Regions from separate parts of the Sphingomonas bisphenolicum genome, predicted to be linked through region 1. Evidence: predicted binding sites of a transcription regulator. Region 1 holds the regulator's gene; each other region holds the start of a gene.

Region 1 (3,353 bases):
GATCGCGCTGAGCGCCGTGACAGTCGATTTCTCCCTTGACGACAGCGGCGTCACCGTGACCGCCACCGCCCGCACAGCCGGCCAAACCGGCGTGGAGATGGAGGCGCTGACCGCGGCCTCCGTCGCGCTGCTTACCGTCTACGACATGGCCAAGGCGCTGGATAAGTCCATGATAATCGGCGGCGTCTGCCTGATCGCCAAGACCGGCGGCAAATCCGGCGACTGGCGGCGCACGCCATGAGTCTGCTGCCGGTGGCCCAAGCGCAGGCGCGCCTGTTCGCGCTCGCCCCGCGACTGGCGACCGAAACCGTGCCGATAACCGCCGCCGTCGGCCGCTGGCTGGCGCAGGATCTGGCGGCGCTGCGCAACCAGCCCTGGACCGACCTTTCGGCGATGGACGGCTATGCCGTGCGCGCGGCGGAGGCGCCCGGTCCCTGGCGCGTCACCGGCGAAAGCGCAGCCGGAACGGCTAACCTTCCGCTCTTGCCGCCCGGCGAGGCCAGCCGCATCTTCACCGGCGCACCGCTGCCGCCCGGTGCCGACGCCATATTGATCCAGGAAAATGCGGCCCGCGACGGCGATCGGCTGACCGCCAGCGCCGATCCGCTGCCCGCCGGCCGCCATGTCCGTAGCGCCGCCTCCGACTTCGCGCAGGACGCCCTGTTGCTGGAGGCAGGCAGCCGCCTCGGTCCGGCGCAGATCGCGCTGGCGGTGCTGGGCGGTCATGGCGCCGTGCCGGTGGGTGAGCGGCCGACGGTCGCTTTGCTCTCCACCGGCAATGAACTGGTGCCGCCCGGCGCCCCGACGCCGCCGGGTTTCCTGCCTTCCTCCAACGCGCCGATGCTTGCCGCCCTGCTCGCCGCCCTGCCCTGCGACGTCATCGACCTCGGCATCGTACCGGACGATCTCGACGCCATGGCGTCCGCGCTCGATCGGGCGCGGACGGCGGACATCATTGTCTCGACCGGGGGCGCCTCCGTCGGCGACCATGATCTGGTGCGGCCCGCCTTCATCAAGGCGGGCGGTGCGCTCGATTTCTGGAAGATCAAAATGCGGCCGGGCAAACCGCTGATGGCCGGTCGCATCGGCGATACGCTGTTCCTGGGCCTTCCGGGCAATCCCGTTTCGGCTTTCGTCACGGCGACGCTGTTCCTGCTCCCGCTGGTCCGGCATCTGGGCGGCGCGCGCGATCCGTTTCCGCCCATGAGCGACGCGCCACTCGCCTCTCCTCTCCCGGCCACCGGCGATCGCGACGATTATCTCCGCGCATGGCGCGGGCAGGACGGCATCGTGTCGGTGACGTCGCAGGACAGCGCCGCCACCGCCGCCATGGCGAAAGCCGACTGCCTGATCCTGCGCCCGGCCGGATCGCCACCGGCCGCACCGGGCGATCGGGTGGTGATCCTGCCGCTGCCCTGACATGTTCGGTGCTTGACTAACCTTCATCTGTTTCCTATGCGTTCCTCATACGTTCCACGGAGGACCGCGATGTTGACGCCCAAGCAGCAGGAATTGCTGAGCTTCATTCAGACCCGATTGGACGAAGGCGGCGTTTCGCCCTCGTTCGAGGAAATGAAGGACGCGCTGGACCTGCGGTCCAAGTCCGGCATCCACCGGCTTATCAATGCCCTGGAGGAGCGCGGGTTCATCCGCCGCCTGCCCAATCGCGCCCGTGCGCTGGAAGTGCTGAAGCTGCCCGACGCGATGCATCGTGCGCCGGTGCCCGCGCCAGTCGTTGCGCTCAAACCCAAGGTCGCGGCGCCTGTTCCGATCGCCGCCAATGACGTGATCGAAATCCCGATGCACGGCCGGATCGCGGCCGGCGTGCCGATCGAGGCGATGGAGGGGCAGACCATGCTCTCCGTGCCGGCCGCGCTGTTGGGTGCGGGCGACCATTATGCGCTGGAAGTGTCGGGCGATTCGATGATGGAGGCGGGCATTCTCGACGGTGACTTCGCCCTGATCCAGCGCACCGACGTCGCGCGCGAAGGCCAGATCGTCGTGGCGTTGATCGACGAAGCGGAAGCCACGCTCAAATATTTCCGCCGCGAAGGCAGCCGCGTCCGGCTCGATCCGGCCAATTCCGCTTATGAACCGCAGATTTACGACCCGCGGCAGGTCCGCATCCAGGGCAAGCTGGCAGGGCTGCTGCGCCGCTATAATTGAGATTTGGGTCGTCCTGATCCACGGGGTGGGCGAACGATCCAGGGATGTGCGTCGCCGACTCGATGGACGGTGTGAACTTCGCCCTTCGCCAGGGTGATGGACAGGCCGCCGGTCCGTGCCAGCAACCGGCGGTCGATCTTCATCCAGCGCGGATGGCACCAGCGCGGTAGCCCCCGATCGCTGACGACGATGTCCGCCGCGGCGCAATCGCGGGCGAAGTCGGACCGTTCGATCAGCACTGTGCTGCGGGTGAAGAGCAGCCGCCAGCTACGGCCATTGCCGTCCTTCACGCCGACAGCGCACAGATCGCGCGAACAGCGTGCGTCCGGCAAATCCGCGATCGCCGCCAGTTCGCCGTCATAACCTGCACTTTCCGACAGCACGTCCCGCACATAATCCCCCGCCCGATCGCGCAATATCGCCATGCCCTTTCCCGTCCGCACGGCGACATGCCGCCCGTCGCCGGTAATCAGGATATCGGGCGGCGCGGCGGTAAAGGTGACCGCCACGCCGATCAGCACCGGCGCAAGTCCCAGCCATCGCCACCCCGTCCGCCACAACAGGCACCAGAGCAGCCCGACGACCGTGATACCGAATAGCCCCATGCCCATCGTCGGCGCCAGCAATGTCGCCATCGGACTGGCCGCCACGCCATGGGCCAGTAACAGCAACAGGTTCAGCGCCTGCTGCGTCAACCACCAGAAAGGCGCGCCCAAGCCCGCGACATCCAGCACGAGCGCCAGCGCCTCCAGCGGCATGACGACGAAGGTGGTGAGCGGAATCGCGATCAGATTGGCGAAGGCGCCGAGCAGCCCCGCCTTGTGAAAATGGAACAGCGCGATCGGCATCAGCACCAGTTCGACAGCGATGCCAGTCGCCAGCGTAACCGCCAGGCCGCGTGCAATCCGACGAAACGCACCCTCGTCTCGCGCGGCGGCAAAGGTTCGGAAACGGGGATGCTCGGCCAGCGCCACCAGCGCCGTCACAGCTGCGAAGCTCATCTGAAAGCTCGGCCCGACCAGTGCTTCGGGCCACAGAAATAACACCACCAGCGCGCCGGTCGCCACCAGACGCAAGGTCACCGCGTCCCGCCCCATGGCCAGCCCGCCCAGCACCAGCAGGGCGGCGACGCAGGACCGCACCGTCGGCACCTCCGCCCCGGTCATACTGTTATAGGAGTTAGGAAC
Region 2 (3,353 bases), 200 kb from region 1:
GCCTGGACCGTGGCGGACCGCATGGCGCAGGAAAAGGAGGCGTTCGGTTTCTACTTCTCGGCCCATCCGGTCGATCGTTACAAGCATCTCGCCGATGCGCGAGGTGCGCGCAGCTATGGCGCCGTGTGTCAGGCGCCCATGCCCGCGCCCAATGCCGAAGGGCGGGCGATGACGATCATGGCGGCGATGGTCGAGGATGTGCGCTGGCGCGAAACGAAGCGCGGGGCGCGCTACGCCAACGCGACCTTCTCCGACCAGAGCGGCCAGTTTCAGGCGAGTTGCTTCGATGAGGGCGCTTGCAAGGCGATCGAGGAACTGGCGGCCGATGGCGATTGCGCGCTGCTGGTCGTGGAACTGGACCGGTTGCCGGGCGAGGAAACGCCGCGCGTGACGGTGCGGGGGGTCGAGCCGTTCCGGGCGATCGCCAGCGCGTCGCGCATGGAATTGACGGTCGATGTGGAGACCCCGCAGGCGGTCGAGGCGCTGGCGACCTTGCTCGCTGGTGCAAGCGGTGGACGGAGCGAGGTATTCCTGCGCGCGCCGGTGGGCGAGGGGCAGGCGGCGCGGCTGTTCCTGGGCGACACCTATAGCCTGGGCGCGGATCAGGTAGATGCGATCTCTACGATCAAGGGGCTGTCGATCCACTGCTTCGAGCGGATGGATGTGAAGGCGGACGGCTACAAGACGCGCACGCGGCGAACGGCGATGCGGTTGGTGGGGTGATTGCGGCGGGTTTTGCGCTGTCGTTTTGGGACCATAGTCGGCCACCCAAAGCCGTCCGAACAACGGAGGCTAAAATAACCGCATCTGTGCGCCTTCGGGTGGGCGGAAGAGGTCGGTGCGCAGGGTCAGCCGTTCCGCGCCAAGGCCTGCGCGTTTGCGGGCCTTGCTGAAGCGGGTGCGGATGAGGTCGGCCCAGACGCCCTGTCCGCGCATCCGGGTGCCGAAATCGGGGTCGTTGTCGCGGCCGCCGCGCAGGTCGCGGATGATCGCCATCACCTTGGCCGCGCGATCGGGATAATGGGCGTCTAGCCAGGCGCGGAACAGCGGCGCGACCTCGTGCGGCAGGCGGACGGGGATGTAGCTGACCTCTCGTGCGCCCGCCTGCGCGACGCGGGCGACCAGCGCTTCGATCTCATGGTCGGTGATGGCGGGGATGACCGGCGAGATGCTGGCGGTGACGGGGATGCCGGCGGCCGATAGCTGGCGGATCGCTTCGATCCGGCGCAGCGGATGCGGCGCGCGGGGTTCCAGGGTGTGGGCGATGGCGGGGTCAAGGCTGGTGACGGAGAGCATGACGGCAACCAGCCGGTCGCGCGCCAGATCGGCGAGCAGGTCGATGTCGCGCACTATGCGGTCGGACTTGGTGGTGATGAAGGTCGGGTGGCGGGTTTCGACCAGCAATTCCAATATATCCCGCGTGATCCGCCAATCCTTTTCGATCGGTTGATAGGGGTCGGTGTTCGTGCCCATGGCGATGGGCGCGACGACATAGTTGCGCTTCGACAGTTCGGCGCGCAGCAGCTTTGCGGCATCGGGCTTGGCGAACAATCTGGTTTCGAAATCGAGGCCGGGGGACAGGTCGTGATAGGCATGGGACGGGCGCGCGAAGCAATAGATGCAGCCATGTTCGCACCCCCGATAGGCGTTGATCGATTGGGAAAAGCCGATGTCGGGGCTGGCGTTGCGCGTGAGGATCGTGCGGGGATGTTCAACCGTGACCTGGGTGCGGCGGCGCGGGACAGGGCCGTCCAGTTGCTCGACCGTATCGAGCCAGTCGCCGTCGGCCTCCCGCTGGGGGAGGTTGAAGCGGTGGCTGTCGCCGTTCAGCGTTGCGCCTCTGCCCCTTTCGATCGCCATGGCACATAAGAACATATAAGGAACAACGTGTCAATTGAGACCACAAGTGCAACAGCAGTACGGCATCCAGCATTTCATTAATTGGCTAACTAATGAAATGCCGGACCGGCCTTACAGCTCCATCAGCCGCGGCATCAGTTCGACGAAGTTGCAGGGGCGGAAACGGCTGTCGAGTTGGGTGACGAGGATGCCGTCCCAGGCGTCCTTCACCGCGCCGGTCGAGCCGGGCAGCGCGAAGATATAGGTGCCGCGGGCGACGCAGGCGGTGGCGCGCGACTGGATGGTGGAGGTGCCGATGCTCTGGTAGCTGAGCCAGCGGAACAGCTCGCCAAAACCGGGGATTTCCTTGTCCTGCACCTGGGCGAGCGCTTCCGGCGTGACGTCGCGGCCGGTGACGCCGGTGCCGCCAGTGGTGAGGATGACGTCGATCTGCGGATCGTCGATCCAGGCATGGAGGCGGGCGACGATGGCGGACCGATCGTCGCGCTCGATATAGCGGGCGGCGAGGATATGGCCGGCGCTTTCCAGCCGTTCGATCAGCGCATCGCCGGAGCGGTCCTCGGCGATGCCGCGTGTGTCGGAGACGGTGAGGACGGCGATCCGGACGGGAATGAAGGCCCGGCCCTCGTCGATCGGCATCAGTCGGAACCGCCACCCATGGCGGCGGAAGGCTGGGCGCGGCCGTCGGCCTTGCTGAGCCGTACCAGCTTCACGCCCTTGGCATTGGGGAAGGTCGGCCACATGCCCTGCGCCATGCCGGTCAGGCAATCGGCGCTGCCCTTCGCCTGGATCTGGTACATCCAGTAGTTGCGCATGACGATGTTCACATAGGCGCGGGTTTCATAATAGGGCAGCGATTCCATGAACAGCAGCGGATCGCCCTTGTCATGGACCTGCGTGTTCCAGCGATCGACCGGCTGCGGGCCGGCATTATAGGCGGCCATCACCTTGGGCAGCAGGCCGCCGGTCGCGCTCATGTCGCGCAGCGATTCCAGATAGCGCTGGCCATATTCCATGTTGGTGGACGGCACGAAGAGTTGCGATGCGTTGGTGAGGCCCACATCGCCGGCGGTGCCGGGACGGACCTGCATCAGGCCGCGTGCGCCCGCGCTGCTGACGACGTCCGAGCGGAAGCCCGATTCCTGGAGCGTGTGGGCGTAAATGAGCGAGGGATCGACGCGCCAGCCGCCATCGGGGCGCCAGTCGGGCGCGGGGAAGCGGGCGAAGCTGTCGGGCTGCTTGCCCGCCGGGCCGTTATGGGCGAGCCAGAGCTGGGTCGCGGGCAGGTTCAGGGCGCTGGCAAGGCGCAGCAGCGCGTCATATTGGTCGCTGCCGCCGATCTTGGCCTGATAGCGGATCAGTTCGTCGGCGCGGCCGTTGTCGCCGATCGCGGACAGGGCGATCGCGGCGCGGGCATTGGGGCTGGCCCGGAGCTTCTGCCATTCGAGCGCGCCGAAGCGGCTGCCGACCGGCGCGGCGCCGAGCGGCAGGCC
Region 3 (3,353 bases), 1.8 Mb from region 1:
GATGCCGACGAAGTCGGTGACGCCCTGTTCGAGCGTGAGCGGCTGGGGTCGACCGGCTTTGGCGGCGGCGTCGCCATTCCCCATGCGAAGATCGCTGGCCTGTCCAAGATGTGCGGCGTAGTCGTGCTGCTCGATCCAGCGGTGCCGTTCGACGCGGTGGACGAAGCGCCGGTGGACGTCGTCTTCGCCCTGCTGTCGCCGGTCGACAGCGGCGCGGAGCATTTGAAGACCCTGGCGCGCGTGTCGCGCTATCTGCGCGATGAAGGCCAGGTGGCCCGGCTGCGCGGCGCTCAGTCGACCGGCGCGCTCCATGCGCTGCTGGCGGGCGGCGGGGCGCGTGACGCAGCCTGAGCTGCACCCCGGCAGCGGCGCGAGCGGCGAAGCGGCGCATTTTCGCGCGCTGGAGAATCTCTATCGTTCGGCGCCGATCAACCGGCTGTTCCGGTCGGACCTCACCATCCGTGAACCGGGCCGCTCGGTGATCGATTTCGACGTCGACGAAAGCCAGTTCCACGCCGCGGGCGCGGTACATGGCACCGTCTATTTCAAGATGCTGGATGACGCGGCCTTCTACGCCGCCAACAGCCTGGTCAGCGACCGTTTCCTGCTGACCACCGCCTTCAACCTGCTGTTCACCCGTCCGATCGCGCCGGGCCGGATTCGCGCCGAGGGCCGCTGGATCAGCGGCAAGCGCCGGGTCTATGTCGCCGAAGCGAGCCTGATCGATTCCGATGGCGAAGAGGTCGGGCGCGGCACCGGCACCTTCATGCGATCGCAATTTCCGCTCTCCTCGCTGCCGGGCTATGGCGCCTGAAGCCCGGCTTACCAGCGCAATGCTGGTGGGTGCATTGCGGCGGCGGGTCGCGGCCGCGGGCGGCTTTGCCACGATCCTGGTCAGAGGCGACGCGATCAGTGGCGTGATTCTGGTCCAGACGCTGGAAAAAGGCCAGGAATCGGGTCTTTTCGAGCGGGTGTCGAACTTTGCCGGGGGTCATGCGTTGATGCGCTGTGGTCCTTCGGTCGAAGAGGGGACTGAGGCGCTCGCCGATTATGTGGCGCGCCGGCGCAAGTCGGACCCCGACCTGTGGATAATAGAACTCGACATCCCGGAAGCGGAACGGTTTGCCGCTGAAACACTCTGCTGATCGTTGACTCATCGCAATGGTTTGGGCACAGGCCGCCCACGCCAACGCGCAGGTTGCCGAATTCGCCCATTGGGGGGCGGGGCCGGTAAACACGCAGACGGGGGGCGGCCGAACGTCATAGAATATGTGTTGAAAACGACGTTGCTGGCCAATAACCGCATGTTTTTGAGTAGTAATGAGTTTTCGTCTGAAAGCTGCCATCGCCGCAGCCTTTGCCCTGTCCGCCGCCGCGGCGGTCACGGCGTCCGACATGTCGATCGCTGGCGAATCGATCGCCACGGCCACCTCTCTCCCCCGGACGTTCCCGCAAACGTCTCCGACTGGCGCGCAGTCCGCCGTCATTTTCGCCGCGCCGCGTGAAGTTACGCAGCCGCTGGCATCGGCCAACAAGGCCACAACCGAATTTTCCACCGATTCCGACACGCAGGCAACCAGCCTCGCTGCTCTGGTCGACGCCCAGGGCGCACCCGAGGAGCTGGAAGGCGACATGCATTGCCTGGCCGGCGCGGTCTATTTCGAATCCAAGGGCGAAAGCCTGGAAGGCCAGTTGGCTGTCGCGCGCGTCATCATCAACCGGGCCAAGTCCGGCCGCTTCGCCGACAGCCTGTGCGGCGTCGTCTATCAGCCCAGCCAGTTCAGCTTCGTGCGGGGCCATTCGATGCCGGCCGTGCGCGCCGACAGCCGTAGCTGGCGCGAAGCCGTCGCCATCGCCCAGATCGCGATGAACGACAGCTGGGACAGCCGCGCGGAAGGCGCGCTCTTCTTCCACGCCCGCCGGGTTTCGCCGGGCTGGGGCAAGGCCAAGCTGGCGATGATCGACAATCATATCTTCTATCGGTGAGGAGCGGGCGCGGGAACGCGCCGGTTCGCGATAGCGAAAGCGTCAGGCCGGTTCGGTTCATCCGAATCGGCCTTTTCATTTGTTCCTTTTCTGTTCTAAGATGAGCCGATGAATAGCGCCCCTGTCGACACCTGTTCGCCGCTGACCGACGGCACCGCAATGGCGGTGGCGCGCGGCACGCTGCGGCTCTTCTTCCGCCACGACATGAGCGGTATATTGGAAGTGCCGTTGCCCAACGGGCGCCGCGCCGACATCATGGCGATCGACGGTGCGGGACGGCTGACCATCGTCGAGATCAAGTGCAGTCGCGCCGATCTGCTGGGCGACATGAAATGGCCCGACTATTTCGACTATTGCGATCGCTTCTTCTGGGCTGTGCCGGCGGGGTTCGACCTTGGCCCGTTCGAGAGCGAGGCGCTGTGGCCGACGCGCACAGGCCTGATCGTCGCGGACCAATATGACGCCGAACTGGTGCGCCCGGCCCCGGTGGAGCCGCTGGCGGCGGCTCGGCGCAAGGCGGAGACGCTGCGCTTCGCCCGGCGCGCCGCCCGGCGGTTGACGGCGCTCAGCGATCCGGACCATGCGGCCGAGCTGGGCTGGGGAGGTTGAAGGCCATAGACGACCATTCTTGGTCACCGACTGTCGTAACTCCAGCGAAGGTCGTTGAGAGTCACGCGCCTCTTAACGACCTTCGCTGGCATGACGTTGGGTAAAGCCGACCTTCCGCGTCCCCTAAAACACCGGGCCTTGTACCGGCCCCTTGGGCGCGGCTGCGGGTTTGGCGGCGTCGAGCGCTTCGGTGAGGCCGGGGGTGCGGCCGTCGCGCTTGGCATAGTCGCGGGCGGACATGCCGGCGATGGTGTCGCGCTTCTCCGGATTGGCGCCCTGCGCCACCAGCAGGCGGACCAGACCGACGTCGCGCAGCTGCACCGCGCGGATCAGCGGGGTTTCGCCGCTGTCATTCACCTTGTCGACCTGCGCCTTGTAGGCGAGCAGCGTGCGCACGCCTTCCTCGAACCGGCCCTGCACCGCATCCATCAGCGGGCTGTTGCCGTCATTGTCGGTCAGGTTGGGATTGGCGCCCTTCGACAACAGGAAGGTCAGCCAGGTTCCATCGCGCCGGGCGACGAGGATGTGCAGCGCATTTTCGCCGGTCGATACGTCGCGGCTGTTGATGACGGTGGAGCCGGGTTTCTGGAGCAGGTTGGTGACCTTCTCCCCATCCTTGTCCTTCACCGCCTTCAGAAAATTGTAATTGTCCGAAAATTGCGCCTGGGCGGGACCGGGAACCAGCAGCGCCAGCGCCAGCGAACCCAGCAATGCGGAAAAAAGCTTCGTCTTCATCATGCGCCCCGTTGCATTTGCAA
Region 4 (3,353 bases), 600 kb from region 1:
CCGCGCGCTCGTAAAAGCGAAAGCCGCCGACGATGCGATAGGGCAGGCCGATCTGGATGAAACGGTCCTCGAACTCGCGGGTCTGGTGCTGGGCGCGCACCAGGATCGCGACCTCGTCCAGCGATCCGCCGCTGCGTTCGATCGCCTCTATCTCCTCGCCTACGCGCCGCGCTTCCTCCGGCCCGTCCCATACGCCGACGACCTGCACCTTTTCGCCCACGTCGATATCGGTCCACAATGTCTTGCCCAGGCGGTTGCCATTTTCGGCGATCACCCCTGATGCGGCGCCCAGTATGTGGGGCGTGGAGCGATAATTCTGCTCCAGCCGGATGATGGTCGCGCCGGGAAAATCCTTTTCGAACCGCAGGATATTGGCGACCTCTGCGCCGCGCCATGAATAGATGGACTGGTCGTCGTCGCCGACGCAGCAGATATTCTTGCGCGTCTGGGCCAGCAGCCGCAGCCAGAGATACTGGCTGGAGTTGGTGTCCTGATATTCGTCCACCATGATGTAACGGAAACGTTCCTGATATTGCTCCAGCACGTCGCGATGCTTCTTCAATATCGTCAGAACATGCAGCAGCAAGTCTCCGAAATCACAGGCATTTACCGCACGAAGCCGGGCCTGATAGGCGGCATAGAGCGTCTGCCCCTTGCCATGGGCATAGCCTTCCGCCTCGCCCGCGCCGACATCCTCCGGGGTCCATCCCTTATTCTTCCACTGGTCGATCAGCCCGGCCAGTTGCCGTGCGGGCCAGCGCTTCTCGTCGACCCCCTCCGCCTGGATGAGCTGCTTGAGCAGCCGCAACTGATCGTCGGTATCGAGGATGGTGAAATTGGATTGCAGTCCGACCAGTTCGGCATGACGGCGCAGCATCTTCGCCGCGATCGCATGGAAAGTGCCGAGCCAGGGCATCCCCTCTACCGCGTCGCCGATCATCCGCCCGACGCGCGCCCGCATCTCGCGCGCGGCCTTGTTGGTGAAGGTCACGGCCAGGATCTCGGACGGCCAGGCCCGCCGCGTGCCGATCAGATGCGCCAACCGCGCGGTCAGCGCCGCCGTCTTGCCGGTGCCCGCACCCGCCAGCACCAGCACCGGCCCCTCGGTCGTCAGCACAGCCTCCCGCTGGGGCGGATTGAGCCCGTCGAGATAGGGCGGGTCATTGGGGGAGGGGGTAGGGACTGTCATGGCTGGACAACTAGGCATGGGGTGGATCGGGGGCAAGGGGCGCGCCTCTTGCGGTGACAGGGCTTCTATGAGAACAAAAGGCGAATCATGCAAGGGAGCAAGCCGATGGTGACGGGACGATGCCAATGTGGGGCGATACGCTATGAAGCGACCGGCGAGCCGGCTTATAGCGCCATTTGTCATTGCAGCGACTGCCGCGCCAGCGCCGGCGCGCCGATGGTGGGCTGGGCGCTGTTCCCGGAGGACGCCGTGACGATCACCGGCGATCCGGTCCGCTACCAGTCGTCCGACAATGCGACCCGGCATTTCTGCGGCACCTGCGGCACCGGCCTTTTCTACACCAATCCTGTGGTTTTTCCCGGCGCCATCGATATTCAGAGCGCCACGCTGGACGACGCCGCGGCCCTTCCGCCGGAGGGGCATGTGCAGATGGCCGACGCCGTGCCATGGATGGCGACGGCGCACGAACTGCCCAAATATGATCGCTACCCCGACGGCCCCTGACCCCCGACGCCGTTCATCTGGTCGCACCTATGCCACGTTCGGCCGTCATGGCGGAACGGGGATGTCCTGAAGCCGGTTCTTTGTCCGCCCGTCCGAGAAGCGGGCGACCTGCGGGTCGAAGAACATAGGAAAGGATGATCCCGATGAAATCCATCATGCTGGCCGGCGTTGCGATGCTGAGCTTCTCCACTTTGGGCGCCGCGGCCGTGGCGCAGGATACGCCCGCGCCCAGCAGCCAGCCGCCCGGTGACGCCATGACGCCGCCGTCCGAACCCGCAGCCCCGGCGACGCCAGCCACGCCCGGCGATGCAGGTATGGCGACCCCGCCAGCGCCTGCCGCGCCGGCAACTCCCGCCATGCCTGCAACGCCGCCACAGGGCGATCCCAATGCCGGCCAGCCGACCGGCGCGGTGCCGGCGGACCCCGGCATGGTTCCTGCGCCTGCTGGCGTACCCAAAGACCCGGCCGCTCCGGTCGGCTCTTCCGCCAACCCGGTGACGGTCGGCGGCAACATGACCCCGCCGCCGACAGAGGCGAAGGACTATCCGCGCTGTTCCCGCACGGTGCAGGACAGTTGCGTCAATCCGGGCGAGGCCGGGAAGATGCGCAAGCGTCGCTGACCGCCGATGCCGGGACGGGCAGGGCGGCGATCAACGCCGCCAGCCCGGCTCGGTCCCGTGCCGCATCGGCCAGGCTGTATGCGTCGAGCACGGCCATGAAGGCGACAGTGGCTTCCGCCAATATGGCGGTCAGGCCACAAGCCCGGCGGATCGCGCAGTTTGCGCAGTCCGCCATTTTCATGTCCGGCTCGCTATACCGGACCACCGCGCCGATGCGCGTCTCTCCGGGGGCCTCCGCCAGCGCGAAGCCTCCGCCGCGCCCGCGCCGGGTGGTAATGAAGCCGCCCTGCGCGAGATGGTGCACCACCTTCATCAGATGGTTGCGCGACAGCCCATAGGCGTCGGCAATCTCTGGAATGGTTGCCCATCCGGTCGGCGCGACGGCGAGGTGGATCAGCACGCGCAACGCATAGTCGGTGTGACGGGTCAATTGCATGGCGTCATCCGATACCGGTGCGGTGTCGCGCTTCAAACATATATTCTATTTACTCCTTTAAAGACGTAAATTAAATACATCTTATCGACTCGACAAAAAGGTCAATCAGATGTCCAACTCGCTGTCTCCGCGCACCATCGCCATCGTCAAATCCACCGGCCCGGCGCTGCGCCAGCACGGCGTGGCGATCACCACCGCCATGTATGCCCGCCTGTTCCAGGATGCCGAAGTGAAGGCGATGTTCGACCAGGCGGCGCAGGATAGCGGCGAGCAGCCCAGGCGGCTGGCTGCGGCGATCCTTGGCTATGCGGAGAATATCGACCGGCTGGAGGCACTGGGCGGCGCGGTGTCGCGCATGGTGGCGCGCCATGTCGATACCGGCGTGAAGCCCGAACATTATCCCAAGGTCGCGGCTGCGCTGCTCCCCGCCATCCGCGAGGTGCTGGGCGAAGATGTCGCCACCGACGTCGTGCTGGCCGCCTGGGGCGAAGCCTATCAGTTTCTGGCCGACATATTGATCGCGCAGGAGGCTGAAGCCTACGCCGCCTCGGCTTGATTTCAGTCCGTTGGATTCGCGCAAAGCCAGGCAGCGGTCAGGCGCCCT

What was found. The regulator LexA, encoded in region 1, represses DNA repair genes until DNA is damaged. The targets are predictions, from matches to a motif close to GTTCCNCNCTTGTTCT.
Region 2: SBA_RS12675 (PA0069 family radical SAM protein) is a predicted target of LexA. The motif match lies at 1,869-1,884, and genes of this name have one in related genera.
Region 3: SBA_RS02820 (MmcB family DNA repair protein) is a predicted target of LexA. The motif match lies at 2,068-2,083, and genes of this name have one in related genera.
Region 4: SBA_RS14765 (ATP-dependent helicase) is a predicted target of LexA. The motif match lies at 1,260-1,275, and genes of this name have one in related genera.

The regions. Positions count from the first base shown of each region.
Region 1 covers NZ_AP018817.1:2,361,141-2,364,493, reverse strand. The annotation lists gene moaC (cyclic pyranopterin monophosphate synthase MoaC) at 1-241, shown strand, start outside; gene SBA_RS11660 (molybdopterin molybdotransferase MoeA) at 238-1,419, shown strand; gene lexA (transcriptional repressor LexA) at 1,489-2,166, shown strand; partial or broken gene SBA_RS11650 (ComEC/Rec2 family competence protein) at 2,157-3,341, opposite strand.
Region 2 covers NZ_AP018817.1:2,556,646-2,559,998, reverse strand. The annotation lists gene dnaE (DNA polymerase III subunit alpha) at 1-723, shown strand, start outside; gene SBA_RS12675 (PA0069 family radical SAM protein) at 793-1,860, opposite strand; gene moaB (molybdenum cofactor biosynthesis protein B) at 1,972-2,499, opposite strand; gene SBA_RS12665 (lytic transglycosylase domain-containing protein) at 2,499-3,353, opposite strand, start outside.
Region 3 covers NZ_AP018817.1:587,615-590,967, reverse strand. The annotation lists gene SBA_RS02840 (PTS sugar transporter subunit IIA) at 1-351, shown strand, start outside; gene SBA_RS02835 (PaaI family thioesterase) at 311-814, shown strand; gene SBA_RS02830 (DUF1491 family protein) at 804-1,145, shown strand; gene SBA_RS02825 (cell wall hydrolase) at 1,321-1,986, shown strand; gene SBA_RS02820 (MmcB family DNA repair protein) at 2,095-2,595, shown strand; gene SBA_RS02815 (ankyrin repeat domain-containing protein) at 2,719-3,333, opposite strand.
Region 4 covers NZ_AP018817.1:2,962,313-2,965,665, reverse strand. The annotation lists gene SBA_RS14765 (ATP-dependent helicase) at 1-1,189, opposite strand, end outside; gene SBA_RS14760 (GFA family protein) at 1,295-1,693, shown strand; gene SBA_RS14755 (Fe-S oxidoreductase) at 1,837-2,313, shown strand; gene SBA_RS14750 (RrF2 family transcriptional regulator) at 2,273-2,749, opposite strand; gene SBA_RS14745 (globin domain-containing protein) at 2,859-3,305, shown strand.